DNA from 4 places in the Vibrio limimangrovi genome. Region 1 is predicted to be linked to each of the others. Evidence: predicted binding sites of a transcription regulator. Region 1 holds the regulator's gene; each other region holds the start of a gene.
What was found. The regulator PurR, encoded in region 1, represses purine synthesis genes. The targets are predictions, from matches to a motif close to TNANGNAAACGTTTNCNTNA.
Positions count from the first base shown of each region.

Region 2: the regulator PurR is predicted to act here: its motif matches at 720-739, upstream of purE (5-(carboxyamino)imidazole ribonucleotide mutase).
Region 3: the regulator PurR is predicted to act here: its motif matches at 1,173-1,192, upstream of ACWYU8_RS11250 (inosine/guanosine kinase).
Region 4: the regulator PurR is predicted to act here: its motif matches at 1,069-1,088, upstream of ihfA (integration host factor subunit alpha).

Region 1 covers NZ_JBSUGF010000010.1:113,458-115,663, forward strand. Annotated here, with positions in the region: cyclic di-GMP riboswitch class I at 1-54, opposite strand, end outside; gene purR (HTH-type transcriptional repressor PurR) at 321-1,325, opposite strand; gene torD (molecular chaperone TorD) at 1,758-2,206, opposite strand, start outside.
Region 2 covers NZ_JBSUGF010000018.1:72,872-75,077, reverse strand. Annotated here, with positions in the region: gene hemF (oxygen-dependent coproporphyrinogen oxidase) at 1-15, opposite strand, end outside; gene ACWYU8_RS20320 (L-threonylcarbamoyladenylate synthase) at 64-621, opposite strand; gene purE (5-(carboxyamino)imidazole ribonucleotide mutase) at 810-1,295, shown strand; gene ACWYU8_RS20310 (5-(carboxyamino)imidazole ribonucleotide synthase) at 1,300-2,206, shown strand, end outside.
Region 3 covers NZ_JBSUGF010000008.1:105,250-107,455, forward strand. Annotated here, with positions in the region: gene mnmA (tRNA 2-thiouridine(34) synthase MnmA) at 1-690, opposite strand, end outside; gene ACWYU8_RS11245 (hypothetical protein) at 881-1,150, shown strand; gene ACWYU8_RS11250 (inosine/guanosine kinase) at 1,268-2,206, shown strand, end outside.
Region 4 covers NZ_JBSUGF010000008.1:262,562-264,767, forward strand. Annotated here, with positions in the region: gene ACWYU8_RS11900 (AEC family transporter) at 1-675, opposite strand, end outside; gene ihfA (integration host factor subunit alpha) at 1,208-1,504, shown strand; gene ACWYU8_RS11910 (RelA/SpoT domain-containing protein) at 1,623-2,206, opposite strand, start outside.

The sequences.
Region 1 (2,206 bases):
TTCAGGCCGGAAGCTTTGCGTCCCACCCTTTCGGATGGTTTGCCCTGTGCGTGACCTGTCGAGAATACTTTGTCTCTTGAATTAACATCACATTCTAGCGAATGAAGTGTGATGTTAGTTCAGGAAAATTAATCAAGATTATGTCTTGGTGTTCATATCTTGGGCAAAGGTTTTTCAACGAGAGGTATGGGTGTGAGAAAAGGACTACACGCAGCTAAAACAGCAACTTACCAAACATTTAACTTTTAGTCGTAGCGTTATTGAGTAAAAGGCTTATGTTGAGACAAAAAATAAGCGCTCCGGAGAGCGCTTGTTGCCAATTAATTGAGCTTTTTCACTGTATTACGAACGACCAGTTCTGGCTGCATTTCGAAAATGCGCTTCTCGTGCTCTTTGTCTTTAATGCGTTCAAGTAAAATTTCGAATGCATTTTTACCAACACGGCGTTTCGGTTGGTGAATGGTCGTAAGTGGCGGAGAAAAGTATTCTGCCAATTCGATATTGTCATAACCAACCACGGAAACATCGTCCGGGATCTTAATGCCATTTTGTTGTAAACGACTCATTAAGCCCAAAGCCATTGTGTCGTTGAAACAGAATACTGCGGTAGGACGCTTTTTCATTGCGGTAATTTTGTCAGCAACCAGAACCGCGGTATCACATTCAAAGTTACCTTCAAGAATCCAATCTTCGTTTACGGGTATATTCGCTTCTGCCATTGCTCGGCGGAAGCCCATAATGCGCTCTTGGCACGCGAGTTTTTCGAAGTGACCACTTAAGCAGGCAATATCAGTATGACCGTTGTCAATCAGATACTTAGTTGCGATGTAGCCGCCTTCTTCTGAGTTATCCATGATCTTGTCGGCTTGTGAGCTCTCAGGGCCCCAATCCATGACCACTTTTGGAATATCAGAATGACGGTCAAGCATCTCTTTTAGTTCTTCCGTCAGGTCTGAACACATCACTAAAATCCCATCCACACGCTTTTCAGCCAGCATTCGAATGTAATCGCGTTGCTTTTCGTAGATACCACCGGTATTACATAGGATCAGAGTGTAACCTTGACGATAACAGTAGCTTTCAACACCATCGATAACTTCTGAGAAGAATAGGTTAGTCGATTGAGTTACCAACATTCCGATGGTACGAGTTGAGTTACATTTCAAGCTACGAGCAACTGCGCTCGGTGCGTAATTGAGCTCATCAACTGCTTTCATTACTTTTTCTTGAGTTGCTTCTGCAACAAAACGCGTCTTGTTGATGACGTGCGAAACTGTAGTAGTAGAAACGCCGGCTAATCGAGCAACGTCTTTTATAGTGGCCATAAAGGTGTCCTGTATCGAGCTACTAATATACCTTGGAGTATAAAACCTTTTACTGAGTGCCTTTTGTAAACTTAGTGCCGCATAAACGTGTACGCTGAATCTGTTTCGCAGTGACAGCTCCGAAAACGGTAGAAGGTCTGTAGCAATACGGTTGATGAATATTATCGTCTTTCTCTGAGCGAAGAAGAGAACGTCAACCTAGTAAGAAAACACAAAAACCGCTTTATTTCAGCGGTTTACATAAAAATCATATTTAATCGTTTGCGTTCACATTTTAGCCCTATGTGGGTTGGCTGGCAATGACTTCAGCAGCAGATTTGTGTCTTTTATGTCACATTTTGATTGCTAAAAAAGCAAGCAATGGGACTCAATGAAGGGCAAACGAATAAAAATTGGGGAGCGCGAAAATAGGCTCCCAATCATTGGTGGCAATTATTCACCAAGAAGGTAAGCGCTGTCTAGTTTGCAAAATGCAACTAATAGTTGCGCGACGCTTGCGTAGAAACCGAAATCATCCATTTGCTGACATTTTGCTGCAAATTGTGGCAGCCAAGATAAGAGTTGACGTTCGATGAAATCATTCTGATTTGAGAAGGCTTGTTCCATATGTTTTTCTTGTTCGAGCTCATTGGAACGGATAATCATGCTGCCTAAAAAATCGAGTTCTACGGCTAAGTGATCGGCAGGTTCGTTAAGCTTATCGTCAATTGGTACGCCGAAATCAGCCATCAACTTCTCCATCTCTTGTGTTGATTTGTTATTCAGTAAACCTGTTTCGCAAATGTACAGGGAAGCATAAGGCGGAGCCCCATACTTTTCTGTTTTTAAGAACAGTTCACAAAAGTCGGCGGCGAGTGCGAGTTGGGCATCTTTACGGTTTT
Region 2 (2,206 bases), on a different contig from region 1:
ATCGATTGCTGACATACGTTATTACCTATTATCTGGTACCTATTTGAAGACTGGTAGGCAGGGTTAGCCCTGTCTTAATATTTGTGAGGTTTTAGCGTCACGAATCTCACTTGGCTTATCACGACCGCTGGTTTCACCACGAAGAATAGCCACGAGCTTGTCACCTAGCTGCTGCTCAACTTCTTCCGTCGTCATACAAGGCGGCAAGCCTGAAAGATTCGCGCTGGTAGAGGTTAACGGCTTTCCGAATGCATTACACATCTTTTGCACCAAAGGATGATCAGTCACACGAACTGCAATTGAATCAAACTGTCCTGAAACCCAATTAGAGACTTTATCGCTCGCAGGCATGATCCAAGTGTAAGGACCAGGCCAGGTGGCATGGACTTTATCTAACTGCGCTTGCGTCAGCTGAGATTCGTCAATGTAAGGTAATAGCTGATCGTAGCTGGCAGCAATGAGGATGAGCCCCTTTTCTACCGGGCGCTGTTTTAGTTCCAGCAATTTCTGGATTGCCTCTGGATTATCAGGATCACACCCGACGCCAAAAACACCTTCTGTTGGATAGGCAATTACTTCGCCTTGCTGTAGTGCGTTGAGCACCTGTTCAAAGTTATCCACCGATTACTTCCTGATAGTCTGACTGTATTATTTTCACTAAGTGTACAAATATTCATTCTCAGAGACTAAGGCAATTTTTCACTATCACATTCTCAAAGGCGCGCAAACGTTTGCTTGCGATAAAAATCCCCGTATAATGCGCACAAATTTATCAGCTCACCTAATTTTGCAGATTGAAGGAGTTTGAGATGAAAGTCGGTATCATCATGGGTTCTAAATCAGATTGGCCAACCATGAAACTAGCAGCGGACATGCTGGATCAATTTGGCGTGTCTTACGAAACAAAAGTGGTGTCAGCTCACCGTACTCCTCAACTATTGGCAGATTACGCAAGCAGTGCGAAAGATCGCGGTATCAAAGTGATCATCGCAGGTGCGGGTGGCGCTGCTCACTTGCCAGGTATGGCTGCAGCATTCACTAGCTTGCCAGTACTTGGTGTTCCGGTTCAGTCACGTGCACTGAAAGGAATGGACTCTCTACTGTCTATTGTACAAATGCCAAAAGGTATCGCGGTCGGTACGTTGGCGATTGGTGAAGCAGGCGCAGCAAACGCTGGCATTCTGGCGGCACAAATTCTGGGTACACATGATGAAAGCATCATGGCCAAAGTAGAAGCGTTCCGTAAAGAACAAACAGAAACCGTACTGGCAAACCCAAACCCAGCTGAGGATTAATCGGATGCATGTACTGGTTCTTGGAGCAGGTCAGTTGGCTCGTATGATGTCTCTGGCTGGTGCACCTCTAAATATTCAAATCTCTGCTTACGATGTGGGTAGCGGCAATATCGTTCACCCTCTTACTCAACATGTGCTTGGTCATGGTCTGGAAAATGCCATTGAACAAGTGGATGTGATCACAGCGGAATTCGAGCATATCCCTCATGATGTGCTCGACATCTGTGAAGAGAGTGAAAAGTTCCTTCCGAGTACAGAAGCGATCAAGGCAGGTGGTGATCGTCGTCTTGAAAAAGCCCTACTCGACAATGCTGGCGTGCGTAACGCAAAATACTACGTGATTGAAACACGTGAAGATTTTGATCGTGCCATTGAACACGTTGGTATGCCAATGGTACTGAAAAGTGCACTTGGCGGTTACGATGGTAAAGGCCAATGGCGCTTGAAAGAAGCTTCTCAGGTAGAGGCAATCTGGACAGAAATGGCCGAGTGCATCGCAGCAACACCAACTCAAGCTATTGTGGCTGAGGAGTTTGTACCATTTAACCGTGAGGTATCTTTAGTTGGTGCTCGTGGTAAAGATGGCAGTGTTGAAGTATATCCACTGGCAGAAAACGTGCACACCAATGGTGTTCTGAGTCTTTCAACTGCTATTGACGCGCCAGAACTGCAAGTGCAAGCCAAGCAGATGTTCGCAGCGGTAGCAGACAGCCTGAATTACGTCGGAGTACTGGCACTAGAGTTCTTTGATGTTGATGGTACTTTGTTGGTGAATGAAATTGCCCCACGTGTGCATAACTCGGGTCACTGGACACAACAAGGTGCAGAAACCTGTCAGTTTGAAAACCATCTGCGTGCAGTGTGCGGTTTACCACTAGGCAGTACCAAACTGATTCGCGAAACCTCAATGG
Region 3 (2,206 bases), on a different contig from region 1:
TTCACCTTCTGGTGTTTCAATGTTGCCTGGCTGAGCTGGCAGGTAACGTCCAAGGAAGTCAGTAAATTTGCGCTCTCCGATGAAGCAGATACCAGTAGAGTCTTTCTTCTTCGCTGTGATTAAGCCTTGCTCTTCTGCGATACGGCGTACTTCTGGCTTTTCTAAATCACCTACCGGGAACAGGCTACGCGCCACTTGCTCATGGCTTAATGTGTATAGGAAGTAGCTTTGGTCTTTGTTGCTGTCCAGACCGCGAAGCATCTGCGGTTTTTCTCCTTTTTCAGGAAAAGAGCGGCGCACGTAGTGGCCCATCGCAATGTAATCTGCATCTAATACTTCGTCAGCAAATTCAAGGAACGCTTTAAACTTAATTTCTTTGTTACAAAGAATGTCTGGGTTAGGCGTACGGCCTGCTTTGTACTCCGCAAGGAAATACTCAAATACGTTGTCCCAGTACTCTGCAGCAAAGTTGATGGTGTGTAGGTGGATGCCAAGCTTGTCACATACTGCCTGAGCATCGGCTAAATCTTCTGCTGCTGTGCAATATTCTTCGTTGTCATCTTCTTCCCAGTTCTTCATGAACAGGCCTTCTACTTGGTAGCCTTGTTGCTTGAGAAGATACGCAGAAACAGATGAATCAACGCCGCCGGACATACCGACGATGACTTTCTTTTGGCTGTTATCAGACATTACTAAACACCACTTAAATAAACGGGACGCAGATTCTAACAGAAACCACAGACCGGTGACAGATCCGAGACGGAAATCACAATTCGTTTTTGCTGCCTTTTTCAGCAACAAAAACAGCAACTGGTAATTTCACAAGTATAGAGGACTTATATATGGCATAGTTGGCCAAAATCCAAGAGGTAATATAAAGATGACTGACGAAAACCAATTCATGCAAGAAGCTGAGTTAATTGAGATTGTTGAAAATCAGCTGGAAGACGGGAATCCGTTAAAAGTGAAAGAAACACTGATGCGATTAATGATGACGGGGACGCCACGTGATGAAGCGGTTGCAATGATGGCTTGCGCAATGTCGATTGAAGTGTTCGATGTAGTGAAAAATGAGGGCGAATTTAATCTCAAGCGTTATATCGAGCACCTTAATCAGCTGCCAGATCTGAGCTTTATGGAAGGTGAATAATCCCCGATAAATAAAAAAAGAGAAGGGCAAACGTTTGCTATAATTGCCTTTATTGCTGCGTGATTGTTAGCGGTATAGAATCCGTTCTCTTTTTCATCCCTTACTCAGACTAACAATATGAAATTTCCTGGACAACGCAAATCCAAGCATTATTTTCCTGTTCATGCTCGTGACCCATTGGTGAGTCAAGCACAAGAAAGCAAGAAGATGACGCGTACTCACATCATTGGTATTGACCAAACTTTGGTGGATATTGAAGCAAAAGTTACCTCGGATGTGATTGAAAAGTACGGTTTGAGTAAAGGACACTCATTGGTGATTGATGATGTTACGGCGGAAGCCTTATATCAGCATCTTAAACAAGAGAACCTGATTACCAATGAGTACGCTGGTGGCACGATAGGTAATACGCTGCACAATTATTCTGTTCTTGCGGACGACCGTTCAACGCTGCTAGGTGTGATGAGCCAGGAAATTAAAATTGGCAGCTACGGTTACCGCTACTTATGTAACACTTCAAGCCGTATGGATCTTAACTACCTTCAAGGTGTTGATGGTGCTATTGGCCGTTGTTTCGCACTTATTACTGAAGATGGTGAACGTACTTTCGCGATTAGCGAAGGCCAAATGAACCAACTTCATCCTGATAGTATTCCAGAAAAAATCTTTAAGAATGCTTCTGCGTTATTATTGACGTCTTACTTAGTGCGATGCAAAGACGGTGATCCAATGCCTGAAGCAACAATGAAGGCGATTGAGTTTGCGAAAAAGTATGATGTGCCAGTAGTTCTGACATTGGGTACTAAATTCGTTATTCAGGACGATCCGAAATATTGGCAAGAATTTATTCGCGAGCACGTTTCTGTTGTTGCGATGAATGAAGATGAGGCAGAGGCGCTGACTGGTGAGTCTGATCCTTTAGCGGCATCAGATAAGACGTTGGACTGGGCAGATTTAGTACTTTGTACCGCTGGTCCTGTTGGTTTATTTATGGCCGGGTATACTGAAGATAGCGCAAAACGTGAAACGACTTTGCCATTGCTTCCTGGATCAATT
Region 4 (2,206 bases), on a different contig from region 1:
TAACGCAAACGCGACTGCTCCCGTTACCAGTGATTGTACTGTACAGATCACACCAATTCTTAGGCCATCCAAGCGTAAGTTACACATCTGTGCACCAAGAGAAAGTAACATGACAGGTACAGCCGCTTGGCCTAACAAGGCGGTTGCTTCATATAGGGGAGTCCACGCCCCGATTCCAGATAAGTTCAGACATAATGCGAGAGAGGCCGAAAAAAATATTGGCATTTTGATGATTTGCTTCAGTGGATTACCGTTGCTCAGTAGCATTACTCCCAAACTGACATGCAAACAAGCTGATACAACAAACAGCAAAACCGCTGAAGAAAGCGCAACATCTCCGAATGTGTAAGTAAACAGAGGAATAGCTAAGTTACCACTGTTACGGAACATATGTGGGGGTGCCCACGCTTTAAAGGTTAACCCAGTCACTTTACAGATAGGTATCATAAGTAAACCCGGGGCTAAAACAGCGATAACGGCGGCGAAAAGAAGAGGCCCCTGATCCGCATCAAGCGGCATGCTGACAAGCGAAGAAAATACCAACGCAGGGGTAAATACATCAATGTTGATTCGATTGATTGGGCGGAAGTCGGGTTTGATATGACGACCAACCAAGTAACCTACGCCAACAAGAGCAAATACAGGAAAAAGAATATTAATGACTTGATTTATCATGACCGCTCTTAAATAGACGTTAAAAATGAGTTACTAAATGAACCTGAGTTCAAACTATCAACCTTTGTATGCTGAGTCATCGAAAAACAGCGAGAATCTTGGGGTGAATCAAGCTTTAAAACGAAGAACTGGCGGTAGCTGGAGAAAGGTTGGGACAAGTAGGTTTGGTGCCTAGCTACGTACAAATTACTGAAATATCGACAACTTTTATGTCAGAAAATTGTAAATTAGTCTATGCGTGATATATTTATCAAATAGGGAAATTAACTAAATATAGGTAAGATTATGGTCAATTTAACTGCTTGTTATTTGTATTTAAGATTTCTCTAAATAAAAAGCGCTAAAATATCGGTATTTAACAATAATTTATACAGCTGTAATCCATTTAATCGTAAAGAAAAAAGTTGGCGAAAATCATAAGCTTGTCATACACTTCCTGATGTAACCCCGATATGTTGTTGAATTGGTAGGGTAAAACTGCTCTGGCGCTACACTAGGTAGCATTGTTAAACATAGCTTTGAGGAAAGTTTTATGGCGCTCACAAAAGCCGAATTGGCAGAAAACCTGTTTGATAAATTGGGATTTAGTAAACGGGACGCCAAGGAAACGGTGGAAGTGTTCTTTGAAGAAATTCGTAAGGCACTGGAAAGTGGCGAACAGGTAAAACTGTCAGGTTTTGGAAATTTTGATCTTCGTGACAAGAACGAACGACCTGGTCGTAACCCGAAAACCGGTGAAGATATTCCAATTACTGCTCGACGTGTCGTTACCTTCCGCCCGGGCCAGAAGTTGAAAGCTCGCGTAGAAAATCTTAAGAAAGAACAGTAAAGCAATCAAATCGATCACGGCCTGATCGTGGTCATTTGTTGTGTGTGCATATAGTGTCGGCATACAAAAGAAAACCACCGCAATGCGGTGGTTTATTATTTTCAGAGAAGATGTTTTGCTAAGCAGCTTCTAAATGCGTGGTTAAGTAAGGCTGCCATGCTTGTTGGTACAAGTTCTTCGCTTGACTGCGCATGGTTCTCACTGATGCCATTTCAAATTCAGTCAGGCTACGTTTTTCCATTGTCGCTTGTCGTTCAAGTTTCTGAATTTTCTCATATAAGTCGTGTTCCGGACCGTTTTTCACATCCGCAATGGCTTTCAAATGGATTTGTACTTCTGCAATTAGGTTTGTTTTCGGTAAACGAACCAGTAAGTTTAAATCTCGGTAACCCGATGGCCCCGGTTTTTTAAATCGGTTTTTGACTTTAACAATCGTCGTTTCACGTTCTAGTGTTTCGTAGATTGAAACTAAACTGGCCACATCTTCTGCCACTATTGTCGCACGTGCGAGGTCAGTAATTCGTTCCACCTGACCATCAAGTTCGTGAGCGATCTTTTCCTCTGCTCGTTGTTTGGATTTTACGCCGGCAAAGTAAGGTTGGGCGTCGTTGAGAAGGGCCGTACTTTTACAGATGGTCTCAAGTTCGAATTGAGCTTGATGTGCTTTGCTGTAAAGAATATCAAAATCAGAGTATGGCTGAG